Regions from separate parts of the Pediococcus sp. genome, predicted to be linked through region 1. Evidence: predicted binding sites of a transcription regulator. Region 1 holds the regulator's gene; the other holds the start of a gene.
What was found. The regulator HrcA, encoded in region 1, represses chaperone genes, less so after heat shock. The targets are predictions, from matches to a motif close to TTAGCACTCNNNNNNNNNGAGTGCTAA.

Region 1 (7,755 bases):
TCAGGCATCTCAGAAGGATTTTCAACGACCAGTTCACTACCATCTGTTAATTCTACATGATAGGTAACAGATGGCGCCGTCGTAATAAGATCTAAGTTAAATTCACGTTCTAAACGCTCCTGAACAACGTCCATGTGCAAGAGACCTAAAAAACCACAACGGAAACCAAATCCTAAAGCTTGTGACGATTCAGGCTCAAACTCTAACGCTGCATCATTTAATTGTAATTTTTCGAGAGCTTCCCGTAAATCGTTAAACTTCGCATTATCGGTTGGATACAAGCCGGCATAGACCATCGGGTTCATTTCCCGGTAACCATGTAAAGCTTCCTTAGCCGGTTGTTTCACTCCTGTCACTGTGTCACCAACACGGGTATCTTTAATATCTTTGATACTAGCCGTTAAATAACCAACATCACCGGCCATCAAATAATTGCGTTTGATCGGTTTGGGTGAGTTCACCCCTACTTCCGTCACTTCGTACTCGCTACCACTATTCATTAAGCGAATATGGTCACCAGGTTTCACCATACCTTCGAACAAACGAATACTCAACACAACCCCACGGTAGTCATCGTACTTCGAATCAAAAATTAAGGCCTTCAGAGGACCATCTAATTCACCTTCAGGGGCCGGTACTTTGTCTACAATTTGTTCCAATAATTCTGGAATACCGATACCTTTCTTGGCACTCGCAAGAACAGCATCAGACGCATCTAATCCAATGACATCTTCAATTTCAGTTCGAACCCGTTCTGGATCAGCCGATGGCAAATCAATTTTATTGATAACCGGAACAATTTCCAAATCATCATCCAAGGCTAAATAGACGTTGGCTAAAGTTTGTGCTTCCACACCTTGAGCAGCGTCAACAACTAAAATGGCACCTTCACAAGCTGCCAAACTTCGTGAAACTTCGTAGGAAAAATCAACATGACCAGGAGTATCAATTAAATGAAAAATGTATGTTTCCCCATCTTTGGCTTTGTAATGCAATTCGACCGCATTTAATTTAATTGTAATTCCTCGTTCACGCTCCAAATCCATTGAATCGAGTAATTGATCTTGCATATCTCGTTTTGCAACTGTATCCGTCAATTCCAGGATTCTGTCTGCCAGAGTGGATTTCCCATGATCAATGTGGGCAACAATCGAAAAGTTTCGAATATGTTGCTGGCGATCCTTCAAATCTTTGTATTCAGGCATTTTAAATCCCACTTTCATATAACTTCATTCATCCTATTATAGCAACGTTTGAAGCCAATCTCAATTATTTCATTTTCAAACCTGTTTGCCAAAAAGTAAAAACACGAAACTAAATGTCAGACAAGCGTCATTAAGAAAATTAATTTGCTTGTCAAAGTTCACCATCTTGTTCGTGTTTAAGATACTACTTAAATTTATCAAAAAATCCATTCTTACCTGAACCAGAAACCTTTTCGCCGCCAGCTTTAGCGAATGCCCGCATAGCTTCTCTTTGTTCTGCATTCATATTCTTTGGTGTTTCAACAATGACCGTAACCTGCTGATCACCATTACCGTTACCTCTTAAACGAGGGGCACCTTTTCCGCGCAAACGGAAGGTCGTCCCGGTTTGAGTTCCAGCCGGTACTTTCATCTTAACATCACCATGAACCGTTTTAACTTGGATTTCGTCACCCAAAGCTGCCTGGACAAAACTAATTCGTTTATCCAGATAGATTTCAGCACCTTCACGCTTGAACACTTTACTTGGTGCTACACGGAAGATAATGAACAGATCACCATAGCCACCACGGTTTGTACCTGCTTCACCCTGACCTTGTAATCGCATTTGTTGACCATCTTCAACGCCTGCAGGAACTGTCACTTTGACTTCATGACGTTCATTTACATGACCAGTTCCTTGGCAAGTTGGACATTTTTCTTTGATTTCTTTACCAGTTCCATGACAAACGTCACAAACTTGTTGTGAAACCATCCGACCTAAAGGTGTATTTTGAGTTACTTGAATATAACCGGCACCATGACATTTTGCACAAGTAACTGGTGAAGTTCCAGGTTTTGCACCAGAGCCATCACATGTCTTACAAAGTGCTTCTCGATTATACTTAATTGTAGTTTTTTTGCCAAACACACCCTCTTCAAAAGTAAGGTCCATTTGATACTGTAGATCTTCACCTTGTTGAGGTTGATTTGGCTGTGCACTACGACCTCGACCACCGCCACCAAAAAACTGGCTAAAAATGTCATCGAACCCGCCGCCACTGCCACCAAATCCGCCAAAATCAGCAGAATTAAAACCACCGTTACCACCAAATCCAGCATTTGCATCAGCTGAACCATACTGATCATAACGAGCTCGTTTTTGATCGTCGCTTAAAACTTCATAAGCTTCATTTACTTCTTTGAATTTCTGTTCAGCTCCAGGAGCCTTATTCAAATCAGGATGATACTTTTTTGATAATTTTCGGTATGCCTTTTTAATTTCATCGGCAGATGCATCTTTGGATACCCCTAAGGTTTCATAGTAATCTTTATTCTCCGCCATTATGATCCTCCATTTTTATCGATAAACTTAGAATATCATAGACCAAATGTAATAAAAAGCCAAAGTCGATATGACTTTGACTTTTTATTAACAATCAAGCAATTCAATCACTTATTTTTTGTCTTTGTCAGGATCTACTTCTTCAAAGTCACCATCTACAGTTCCTTTATCATCTTTCTTATCAGATGAAGCTGAACCATCTTTTTGATCACCCTTAGCTTGTTCCTGTTGTTGTGCTTGTTGATATAATTTTACCGAAAGGTCTTGAACAATCTTATTCAAGTCGTCCTTCTTGGTCTTCATATCCTCAACATTATTATCTTTTTGAGCCTTCTTCAAAGCATCTTCAGCATCTTTTGCCTTCTTGATCTCATCCTCAGATACTTTGCCTTTAAGCTCTTTCAAAGTCTTGTCAGTTGTAAAGATTAATTGTTCTACTTCGTTCTTAAGATCAACTTCTTCTTTACGTTTCTCATCAGCAGCTTCGTTTTCTTTAGCTTCTTTCATCATTCGATCAATTTCCTCGTCAGAAAGACCTGAAGAACTCTTGATAGTAATCTTTTGATTTTTACCAGTGCCCTTGTCAGTTGCCGAAACATTAACAATCCCGTTTTTATCAATATCGAATTTAACTTCGATTTGAGGAACACCACGTGGTGCCGGTGGAATATCCGTCAATTGGAATCTTCCAAGCGTCTTGTCATCAGCAGCCATTGGACGTTCACCTTGTAACACATGAATATCAACGGCTGGTTGACTATCGGCAGCAGTAGAGAACACTTGTGATTTGCTAGTTGGAATGGTTGTATTACGATCGATCAACTTAGTGAATACACCACCCATAGTTTCAATACCTAAAGAAAGTGGTGTGACATCAAGTAAAACAACATCTTTAACGTCACCAGTTAAGACACCACCTTGAACGGCAGCGCCAATGGCAACCGCTTCATCAGGGTTGATTGAATGGTTAGGTTCCTTTCCAGTCCAGTTTTTAACAGCTTCTTGAACTGCAGGAATACGAGTAGAACCACCATTAAGGATGATTTCATCAAGATCACTTGCAGAAAGATCAGCGTCACGTAAGGCATTATCAACAGGGGTCTTTGTTCGAGCAACTAAGTCAGAAGTCATTTGATCAAATTGAGCACGCGTCAAAGTTTTTTCCAAATGTAAGGGACCGTTAGCTCCAGCCGAGATAAATGGTAAACTGATTTGGGCTTCAGTTACACCAGAAAGGTCCTTCTTAGCCTTTTCAGCAGCATCCTTCAAACGTTGTAAAGCCATCTTGTCTTGAGAAAGGTCAACACCGTTTTCTTTCTTAAAGTCATCAACTAACCAATCAATGATCTTTTGATCAAAATCGTCACCACCAAGATGTGTATCACCATTTGTAGAAAGTACTTGGAAAACACCATCCCCTAATTCAAGGATAGAAACATCAAAAGTACCACCACCAAGATCATAAACTAAGACTTTTTCATCTTTATCTTGCTTGTCGAGTCCATATGCTAAAGCAGATGCCGTAGGTTCATTGATAATTCGTTCAACGTCTAAACCTGCAATTTTACCCGCATCTTTAGTTGCTTGTCGTTGTGAATCATCAAAATAAGCCGGTACAGTGATAACTGCTTTTTCAACAGTGTCACCAAGATAATCTTCAGCATAATGTTTCAGATATTCCAAAATCATTGCTGAAATCTCTTGTGGTGTATAAGACTTGCCACCAGCACTAACTGTATAACCCTTTTCACCAATATGACGTTTGATGGAAACGATTGTATCCGGGTTAGTAATTGCTTGTCGTTTAGCTACTTCTCCAACCTGAGTTTCGCCATTTTTAAATGAAACCACTGAAGGTGTTGTTCGACTACCTTCTGGGTTAGTAATAATCTTTGGTTTGTCTCCTTCGAGGACTGCAACCGCGGAATTTGTTGTTCCTAAATCAATACCAATAATTCTATTGCTTGCCATTTTATTATCCCTCTTTTTAATTTATTGTGACACAACAACCATTGCAGGCCGTAAAACACGATCTTTTAGCATGTATCCCTTTTGCAGGACACTCACTACTTGATCAGCTTTGCCGCCTTCTTCAACAGCCACCGTTTGAACGGCTTGATGAATGTGTGGATCAAATGGTTGACCAACTGCTTCAATCTCAGTTACATGATTGTCTTTTAAGGCCTTATTCATGTGATCAAAAACCATCTGAATACCCTTTTTCAGTTGCTTTCCATTTTCGTCAGACACCTCAATCGCCAAAGCACGCTCAAGATTATCAATCACTGGTAAAATGTCTTTGGCTAAGTGTTGACCGTCATACTTAACCAAGTTTGCCTGCTCTTTTTCATTTCGTTTTTGAATATTGGCCGTTTCAGCCTTAGCACGAATGTATTGATCAGTTATAGCATCAACTTTACCATTCAATTCGGTAATTTGTTTTTTTAACTCTTCAATCTGGGTAGCCGTTTTTGATTGTTTCTTGGACTTTTTTTCGCCCTTTACTTTTTTATCAGGTTTAACTTTAGTTTTTTTTGTTTCTTTTGTTTGTTTTTCGACCGTTTCATCGATCTTTTCAGTCTTCTTGTCTTCTGCCACTACGTTCACACCTCTCAACTATCATCAATATCGTGGTAATAATCTATCAATCTTCTTGCTAGCTCTGTTCGGAACGCACCAACCAACCCAATCATTTTGGAATATGGCATACTCGTTGGTCCCAAAACTGCAATAACACCTTTACCATGTTGATCAACATCGTAAGTTGCTGTAATCAAACTATAATTTTTTAACAGATTATTAGTAATTTCATTACCGATTTGAACCTTAATATTTTGATCTGGCGAACCCAAAACGCTGGCAAGATCCGTCGAATGGTTCATCAAACTATATAAAGATCGAATTGCACCCAAATCATGCTGTTTGGAAAAATCCAGTAAATTTAGCTGCCCACCAACAAAGAATCGTTCAGTTGCTGATTTTTTCAAAACATCTTCGAAAACATCCAAGAAACCCTCTGGCGTTTCAATGTACTTTCCGATTTGATTCGGAATATCCGTTGCTAATCTTTTGAAAACTTCTGACAACGTTAAACCAACTAATTCATCATTAATGATCCGAATAACTGCTTCTAAAGCTTCAGGATCAACGTTTGAAGGCACCTTAAAAGTTCTATTCTGAACGTCACCATTGTCAGTTACCAAAATGGCCATAACACGATGATTTCCTAATGGAACCAATCTGAACCCTTCAAGCTTTGCATCTTTCAATTCAGGCTTTACTGTAAAGGCAGTGTAGCTAGTTAACTTAGAAAGCATATCCGCCGATTCGGCAACGATATCATCAATTTCTTGAAACTGATGATTAAACGAAGAACGTATCTGTCGCAAATCACTCGATTGAACTTTATCAGGTTTCAACAAATGGTCAACATAATAGCGATAGCCTTGGATCGAAGGAATTCGACCGGACGAAGAGTGAGTTTTCTTAAGCAACCCAATTTCTTCCAGCGTCGCCATCTCATTACGAATTGTTGCCGAACTCACATGCATCGGTAATTGGCTAACTAAAGCTTTTGAACCTACTGGCTGACCATCACTCGTATAGATCTGAACGATTGCTTGTAAAATCAATAACTCCCTATCTGTCAGCAAAACCATCACCTCTTTTAGCACTTAGCACATTGGAGTGCTAAGACACTATTAAAGATAACAAATGTTCTTTCAAATGTCAACATTAGTCAAACATTTTTTGATATTTGTACTATTCTTTTTTTAAAAGCCTACTTTTTTGCTTGTATTAAGAGATTTCGTCCAAGGTGCTACAGCATTTTTTGATACTTTACGTTCTGATTTAAATCAGATTTCAATGGCAAGGTATTAACTGAAAAATGCATCTACATTAATTTGATTTTCCATTATTTAAATTCGCAAAATATTGCCGGATGTTTTTTTCATCGGCCTTTAATTGTTCAATTAATTTGTCAGCATTCGCAAACTTTATTTCACCACGCACATAGTGATACCATTCTACGGAAACTACTTCACCATATATTTCCTGATCAAAATCAAAAATATTGATTTCTAACGTGATCGGACGATTTTCTCCAAACGTGACATTACGGCCAACAGAAGCCATCGCTGGCCACCATTTTGTGCCAATTTTGATCCGAACAGCATAAATTCCAATCCCCGGAATTCGTACCCATGGATCTGACAATACATTTGCCGTAGGAAATCCAAGTGTTCGTCCCCGAGCTTCACCATGAACTACTAATCCACTAGTTTGGTAAACATATCCTAAGAACTTGTTGGCATGATCCACATCACTTTTCTTTAAATCATCACGAATTTTGGTTGAACTAACTTTTTGACCGTCTAATAAAAATTCGTTTACTGTCACGATATCAAAACGATCTTTGGAATAACTTGGTAAATGAGTCATATCCGCAATTTCACGTGGCCCATAAGTATAGTCAAAACCTGCAACGATTGCTTTTGCATGCAGATTAACCATATATTGATCCACAAATTCTTGAGGAGTTAAATGCGCAAAAGTGGATGTGAAACTGACCACATATAAAAAATCAACACCCAAACTAGTCATTAACTCAGCTTTTCGTTTAACTGAGGTCAAATAATGTAAACCATTTAGACCCGGTTTCGGAAAAACAACAGACGGGTGATGGTCAAAAGTCATTGCTGCAAGCGGTAATTTTCTTTGATCGGCTTCCTTGCGAGCACACTTGATAACTGCCTGATGGCCAAGATGAACGCCACCAAAAAATCCCATTGCCAAAACAACATCTCCATGAGGAATTTCTTGAGTCTCATATGGATGATGTAAATAAATAATTCTCATAAAATCCTCCCAATAATTCTAAATATCACGTTCTCAAAACTCTCTTAGTTAGTTGGTTAATAACATGGTCATCGGCCGATAAGCTACCCGTTTTTCATCATATTGGTATAGTGCTTGGACCCGATCGTGAAAAGTCAATGCCAATACAGGGGCTGCATTTTTCGGCTGATCAAAATTACTTCTCTGTAAAATAGCACCGTTTTGAACTCTCCGCCAAAGATCGGCATTCAGTTCAAAATGCGGATAATTTTTTAACGCATGATCAAGGGGCCGAATCAAAGTATCGATCGTATTAGTTTCAACAGCCGACTCCAACTGAGCAAAAGTCACCGTTTCATCTAATTTAAACCCGCCACTACTTAGCCT
Region 2 (7,755 bases), on a different contig from region 1:
TTGGCCATGTTCCAAAAGGTACCGTTCATGATTCATATGACCGGACTGAAGGGCGGTATTAACCATACTTATGGGGGCGAAATTGATGTAATGCCAACGTTAACAAATCTTTTGGGAATTAAAGACCCAGGGGCCATTCAATTTGGGCAAGATTTGTTGTCGAAGGATCGCAATCAAATTGTTGCCTTCCGTGATGGGGACTTTGTTTCACCGAAGTATACTAAGTATGGCAATGACTTGTACTTTACAAAGATGGGACAACAAATCACAGATAAAACTGCAACTGAAAAGAAAGAAGTTGCCAAGATTCAAACTTATGTCAATAAAGAATTATCCTTATCTGATTCGGTTATCAACGGTGATTTACTCCGATTCTCTAAGCATTCTTGGTTTAAGACGGTTGATAAAACTAAGTATAATTACAAGAAATCAGCTGGTCTTAAGGAATTGAGTAAAGCACAGGAAAAAGAGCCAACAAGTTTACTGAAGAAAAATAAAGGTAAATCAACCTTAGATCTTTATAAAACAGATGCACCAGAACTGGAGTCTGAAGATTCAAGTAGCAGTAGCTCTTCATCTTCATCTTCATCTTCATCAGCATCATCCTCTTCTTCATCTAAATAACGTTATGTATAAGAAACTCATGGTTAAACGATTAATTTCGTTCAACCATGAGTTTTTTTGTAAATTAAGCTTTTTTGGTAGATGCAGCCTTGGTGTCAGCCACATTTTCAACGGTTAGTTCAATGTTGCCATCAGCAATCTTAGCTACAAGATTTTTTGCATCTGGATGGTCCAAATAATAATCAGCAATTCGATCTTCAATCTGTTCTTGAATTACTCGACGAAGTGGACGAGCACCCATCTTTGGATTGTAACCTAACTCAACTAATTTCTCTTCAACTGGTTCTGTCACATGCACATGTAAGCCTTGAACAGCTAACATCTGATTGACATTGCCAATCATTAAGTCAACAATTTTCATTAAGTTTTCCTTGGTGAGTGAATTAAATTCAACAATATCGTCAAAACGATTCAAGAATTCAGGTTTGAAGTAATTACCTAACTTATCCAAAACTGAGTGGGTTGTGCCTTTTGCTGCAGCACCAAAGCCAACGTCAGCTTCAACGTCACCGGTTCCGGCGTTAGAGGTCATGATAATAATTGTATCCTTGAAACTAACAGTCCGGCCTTGAGAATCCGTCAAACGACCATCATCTAGAATTTGAAGGAACATATGCATGACATCTGGATGAGCCTTTTCAATTTCATCAAGCAAGATCAAACTATATGGGTAACGACGAACTTGCTCAGTCAACTGACCGGCTTCTTCATAACCAACATAGCCAGGAGGCGAACCGATCAATTTAGAAATTGAATGTGGCTCCATGTATTCACTCATATCAAAACGAATCATTGAATCCTCTGAACCAAATAGTTCGTTTGCTAATTGCTTAGCTAATTCAGTTTTACCAACCCCAGTGGGGCCAACAAAGAGGAAGGAACCAATTGGTCGGCCAGTACCATTCAAACCGATTCGGTTTCGACGAATGGCGCGAGCAATTTTTTCAACGGCTTCATTTTGACCAATAACCTTAGCACGTAAATCTTCACCAAGATTTTGTAGTTGTTCCTGTTCACGTTTTTGTAACTCGCCAACCGGAATATCCGTTTTTTCTTCGATGATCTGTTCCATATCTTTATCAGTCACTGTTGGAATTTCACTCTGGTTAGTTGCGCCAGACTTAGTTTTTTCTAGTTTATTAACTTGGTCACGATAATAAGCGGCCTTTTCATAATCTTCGGCCTTTAAGGCGTCTTGTTTGTATTTTTCAGCATTGTCAATCTTTTGCTGAATGGTAGTTGGATCTACGGTATTAATCGTGAGGTTCTTTTTAGATCCCGCTTCATCAAGCAAGTCGATTGCCTTATCTGGTAGGAAGCGATCTTGAATATAGCGCTTAGAAAGCTTTGCTGCAGCCTTGATCGCGTCATCTGTGTAATGTACATGGTGGTAATCTTCGTATTTCTTTTGAATTCCCTGTAAGATACGAATTGATTCTTCCACACTAGGTTCGTCAACCTGAACTGGTTGAAGGCGACGTGCTAAAGCAGCATCTTTTTCAATATCCCGGTACTCATTTAAAGTAGTGGCACCAACGAGTTGAAAATCACCTCGTGCCAATGCTGGCTTCAAAACGTTACCAGCATCCATACCACCTTCAGCATTCCCAGCACCAACAATTTCGTGAATTTCATCAATAAAGACGATCATGTCTTTATTATTTTCAACTTCTTTCATAAGTTGTTGCATGCGTTGCTCAAATTGACCACGAATTCCAGTACCTTGTACTAATGAAACGACATCCAAACGGACAATTTGTTTGTTGATTAATTTTTGAGGGACGTCACCAGCGACAATTCGTTCAGCTAAACCTTCCACAACGGCTGTTTTACCAACGCCGGCTTCACCAATTAAAGCGGGATTATTTTTAGTACGGCGATTTAAAATTTCAATAACCCTTGAAATTTCTGAATCACGCCCAATCACGGGGTCAATTTTTCCCTTTTTAGCCAGCTCAGTTAAATTCAGACCATATTGATCTAACAAACCACCTTTGCCATTACGTTGGTTACCACCGTTATTACCGGTAGGACCGCTTGGTTGAGTGGGGGGAACTTGCTGGTTTAATCCTTGTGGGTTTTCAACATTTCCGTTTTGCATTGCGCGGAAAATGTCATCTAAATTCCCAAATCCAAATGGGTCTTGTGCCATGTTTGCGGCACCTCCATTTCCTAAGTTATTTCCTTCTTGCTGTTTTAGAAGTTGATAGCAATTTTGACAAAGATTAATCTGCATCCGTTGTCCATTGACATTGGTATACAAATGAATCGTTGCTTCGTTCTTATGACAATTTTGACATAACATTTTGCTGACTCCTTTCAAAGAATCAAGGTCAAAAATGTTTGACCAACTTTGACCATGACCATATTATAACGCGCCGAAAAAATTGTGCAAGCAATTTGTATCGAAAAATAACTATCTTCGAATCTACTTGTAAGGCGTTTTTGTAGGTTCAAAAACTAGTTTAGCACTTTGACATATAGAGTGCCAATATTTGAACTTTGTATCGTTTTCAGCTAAACTGAGTTTACTTTATAAAGGCAGGTGATCAAATGGCACGAGATTTTTCGAATTTATTGGAACAGCTCAGACAAGGAACAATTAAAGAATTAACGGTTGAACCAGATGAATTTTCAGAATTTCAACCTATCTATATGAAGTATGATCAGCGAAAACGCGTAATTGGATCGGCTCAACGAAATGGGAAAGTAGTTTATCACTTTGAAACTCATGAAAACGGTGAACATTAATTTCACTTTTATTCGTGAAAGGGCTTGTAAAAATTTCGAGAAATTGCTATCATCAATGGGAAAGGCTGATTAATTGTTAGTAAGATGAATGCTATGTTCGTTTTATAACTTAAAAAGAAAGCCCTTACTAAACTTATATTTTTAAAGGAGATCGATTTATAATGGAAACACGAGACTTTCATATTATTGCAGAAACAGGTATTCACGCACGTCCAGCTACTTTATTAGTACAGGCAGCAAGCAAATTTAACGCTGATGTTAAGTTAACTTACAAAGACAAATCAGTTAACTTGAAGTCTATCATGGGTGTTATGTCATTAGGTGTTGGTCAAAACGCTGATGTGACCGTATCTGCTGATGGCGATGACGAAAAAGAAGCTATTGAAGCTCTTGCAGATACAATGAAAAAGGAAGGACTTTCTGACTAATGGCAAAACAATTGAAGGGAATTGCTGCCAGTGATGGCGTTGCAATTGCGAAAGCATATATGCTTGTCGACCCTGATCTGTCATTTGATAAGAAAACAATTGATAATCCAGATGCTGAGATTAAACGTCTTCAAGACGCTTTAGACGCATCTAAAGCAGAACTAGAGTTAATTAAGAGTAAAGCTGCTAAAAGCCTTGGTGAAGAAGAAGCCGAAGTTTTTGAGGCCCACATTACGATTCTCTCAGATCCAGAATTGATTGGTAATATTGAAGACAAGATCAAGAATGACAGCGTTAATGCTGAACAAGCATTAAAAGATGTCACTGATGGTTTTATTGAAACTTTTGAAGCAATGACTGATAATCAGTACATGCAAGAACGTGCCGGAGACATTCGTGACGTGACAAAGCGTGTCTTGAGTCATTTATTAGGGGTTGAATTACCTAACCCAGCTTTGATTGATTCAGAAGTTGTAGTCGTCGCTCATGATTTAACACCAAGTGATACTGCTCAGTTGGATCGTAAGTTTGTTAAGGGATTCATTACAGATATTGGTGGCCGAACATCACATTCTGCAATTATGTCCCGTACTTTGGAAATTCCAGCTATTGTTGGAAGTGAAAAAGCAACAACAGATATTAAAGCTGGCGATACCGTTGTGATTGATGGGATGCATGGACTGGCACTCGTTAACCCAGATGCTGATGAAGTTGCAAAATATCAAAAAATGCAAAAAGACTTTTTGGCTCAAAAAGCTGAATGGGAAAAACTTCGTGATGAAAAGACATCGTCGAAGGATGGCGTTCATTTTGATTTAGCAGCTAATATTGGTACCCCTGATGACATCAAAGGTGTTATTGATAATGGTGCTGAAGCTGTTGGCTTGTTCCGTTCTGAGTTTTTGTACATGGATTCAAGCGAACTACCAACTGAAGACGACCAGTTTGAAGCTTACAAACAAGTTGTTTCAGGAATGAACGGCAAACAAGTTGTTATTCGGACCATGGATATTGGTGGAGACAAGCAATTGCCATACTTACCACTTCCGGACGAAATGAACCCATTCTTGGGTTATCGTGCTATCCGAATTAGCTTGGATCGGACAGATTTGTTCCGAACACAATTACGAGCTTTGTTGCGAGCATCTGCTTACGGTAAACTTGCAATCATGTTCCCAATGATTGCAACTGTTGCTGAATTTAAGAAAGCTAAAGCAATTTTTGAAGATGAAAAGCAAAAGATGGTTAAGGCTGGAACTAAGATCGGTGATAACATCCAAGTTGGTATGATGATGGAAATCCCTGCTGCCGCTATGATTGCTGACAAGTTAGCTAAATATGTTGACTTCTTCAGTATTGGTACAAACGATTTGATTCAATACTCATTTGCTGCAGATCGTGGTAATGAAAAAGTTTCATATTTGTATCAACCATATAATCCATCCCTATTGCGTCTTATTAAAAACACAATTGATGCTTCTCACAAAGAGGGCAAGTGGACTGGTATGTGTGGTGAAATGGCCGGCGACCAAACTGCTGTTCCAATTTTAATGGGACTTGGTTTGGACGAATTCTCAATGAGTGCAACTTCAGTTTTGAAGACTCGTTCATTGATGAAACGCTTGGACACCAAAGAAATGAAGAAATTAGCCGATAAGGCCGTTACTGAAGCAGAAACTAACGACGATGTCATCAAACTCGTTAACGATGCAATTAAGTAACAAAATTTAGTTTTAGATAAGTCTCTGGGGATCTTTAAATCCTTGGAGATTTTTTTGTTATACTAAAAATGATTAACAAAAATGGAGTTGAAAGTATGAAGTTTGAAACGAGCGATCTAGTGACGTTGGATTATTCAGATGAGGGAACAGGGCAGCCCGTAGTTTTTTTGACGGGATTTGGTGGCTCAAAGGAAATCTGGCATCAACAAAAAAAGTTGTTATTGCAGCGTGGTCTTCGAGTTGTGAGGCTAGATTTTCGAAATCAAGGTTTGTCGCAGCATGTTAATTGGGGATTACGTATTTCTAGATTAGCAGCAGACGTTCATGAATTGTGTGTGTTGTTGAAATTGACCGACTTCATCTTGGTTGGAAATTCAATGGGTGGGGCAACGATTTATGCTTATCTTTCTTTGTTTGGTCCTGTGAACGTGCACAAAATTGTCATAGTTGATCAGCCGCCGAAAATGATTAATGAAAGTGATTGGCAGTTTGGGTTTAAAAATTTAACTTGGCAAAATTTCAAAGATCGTTTGAAGCAACCTTTAGGTCCGTCAACTTTCAAACATATTGATGATGACACATTTGCATTAGTCAAGAAAGTGACGGAGAGTTATCCGTTTGACTCAAAGCTTGATTATCCGTTGTTACTAAATCATGCTGTTCAGGATTGGCGGGATGTGATTAAAAGAATGTCAATTCCGATGCTTTTAGTTGTTGGACAGCAGAGTCCTTACTTTGATTATCATTTTAGTGATGAGATTCAAAAGATGAATGGTACAATCAAAACGGCAATGGTTGAAAAAAGTGGTCATATTGTGATGGCTGAGCAATCAGAAAAATTTAATCAACTGTTATGGCAATTTATAGGTAATTAAGAGCTACAAGAGAGTTGTTTGCATAACGCGTATGAAACCAATATAATTAAACTTGATTAAGTTTATAGTTTTTTGGGGAGGATACTTGTGAATATAGGAATTTTTACAGATACATATTACCCACAGGTTAGTGGTGTCGCGACCTCGATTAAGACCTTGAGGGAGCAGCTCGAAAAACAGGGGCATCAAGTCTATATTTTTACAACGACAGATCCTAAAGTAGACAAAAATGTGTACGAAAGAAATATTTTTCGTTTTGCAAGTATTCCTTTCGTTTCTTTTACTGACCGAAGAATAGCTGTAAGTGGTTTGTTCAAGGCCTATCAAGTTGCAAAAGAATTAAATTTAGATATTGTTCATACACAGACTGAATTTTCACTAGGCTGGATTGGTAAGTTTGTAGCTAAAAATTTAAAAATTCCATGTGTGCATACGTATCACACAATGTATGAGGACTATTTACACTACGTGGCGAATGGGCATTTGTTACGCCCTTATCATGTTAAACAAGGTACGCGAGCTTTTTGTTATCATTTAACGGGAGTTGTAGCGCCGAGCGAACGAGTGATAAAAACGTTAAACGGTTATGGTGTTAAAGCACCTATTCGTGTGATTCCGACAGGTGTTAATGTGAATCATTATGCCCAACATGAAGAAATTGATTGGCGAGAGAAATATGGTTTTCCTAAAAAAAAGAAAATTTTACTTTCTTTAAGTCGATTAGCTTATGAAAAAAATATTCAAGAAGTTATTAAAACCTTCCCGCAAATTTTAAAAGCAGTTCCAGATAGTTTGTTAGTTATCGTGGGTGACGGCCCAGCACGAGAAAGCTTGGAACTGCAGACTAAGAATTTGGGGATTACTGATCATGTGCGGTTTACCGGCGAAATTGATAATGACATTGTGTACCGTTACTATCAAATGGCAGACCTGTTTGTATCCGCCTCAGATTCTGAATCGCAGGGTTTAACCTATATTGAAGCGTTGGCGGCTGGACTAAAGGTGGTCGTCAAATCTAGCCCTTATACGGATCAGTTATTGGATGATCCATCACTGGGAGTGACTTTCGAAACGGAAAAACAATTTGTGCATTTTGCGGATAATTACTTAAATCATCCGGTTAGTTTTGAAGATCCTGAGCCTCGGGAACGCAAACTTTATGATATATCGGCGGATCATTTTGGTAAGCAAATTGTAGATTTTTATAAAGATTCATTAGTGCTGTATGCAGATCGAGAAGAGTCTTCAAGCTTTTCTGACTAAGGGGGAAAAGATTTGCGAATTAATATGTTCTCTTCAGCAACAAAAGTTAAAGGACAAGGTGTCGGTAGTGCTTATGAGGAATTAATTTCATTA

Region 2: the regulator HrcA is predicted to act here: its motif matches at 3,090-3,116, upstream of DD627_RS02030 (ATP-dependent Clp protease ATP-binding subunit).

The regions. Positions count from the first base shown of each region.
Region 1 covers NZ_DOEM01000002.1:18,683-26,437, reverse strand. Annotated here, with positions in the region: gene lepA (translation elongation factor 4) at 1-1,205, opposite strand, end outside; gene dnaJ (molecular chaperone DnaJ) at 1,390-2,529, opposite strand; gene dnaK (molecular chaperone DnaK) at 2,641-4,500, opposite strand; gene grpE (nucleotide exchange factor GrpE) at 4,522-5,127, opposite strand; gene hrcA (heat-inducible transcriptional repressor HrcA) at 5,142-6,182, opposite strand; gene ribF (riboflavin biosynthesis protein RibF) at 6,430-7,389, opposite strand; gene truB (tRNA pseudouridine(55) synthase TruB) at 7,438-7,755, opposite strand, start outside.
Region 2 covers NZ_DOEM01000007.1:2,252-10,006, reverse strand. Annotated here, with positions in the region: gene DD627_RS02035 (LTA synthase family protein) at 1-624, shown strand, start outside; gene DD627_RS02030 (ATP-dependent Clp protease ATP-binding subunit) at 689-2,929, opposite strand; gene ykzS (protein YkzS) at 3,178-3,375, shown strand; gene DD627_RS02020 (phosphocarrier protein HPr) at 3,537-3,803, shown strand; gene ptsP (phosphoenolpyruvate--protein phosphotransferase) at 3,803-5,524, shown strand; gene DD627_RS02010 (alpha/beta fold hydrolase) at 5,620-6,399, shown strand; gene DD627_RS02005 (glycosyltransferase family 4 protein) at 6,487-7,662, shown strand; gene DD627_RS02000 (glycosyltransferase family 4 protein) at 7,687-7,755, shown strand, end outside.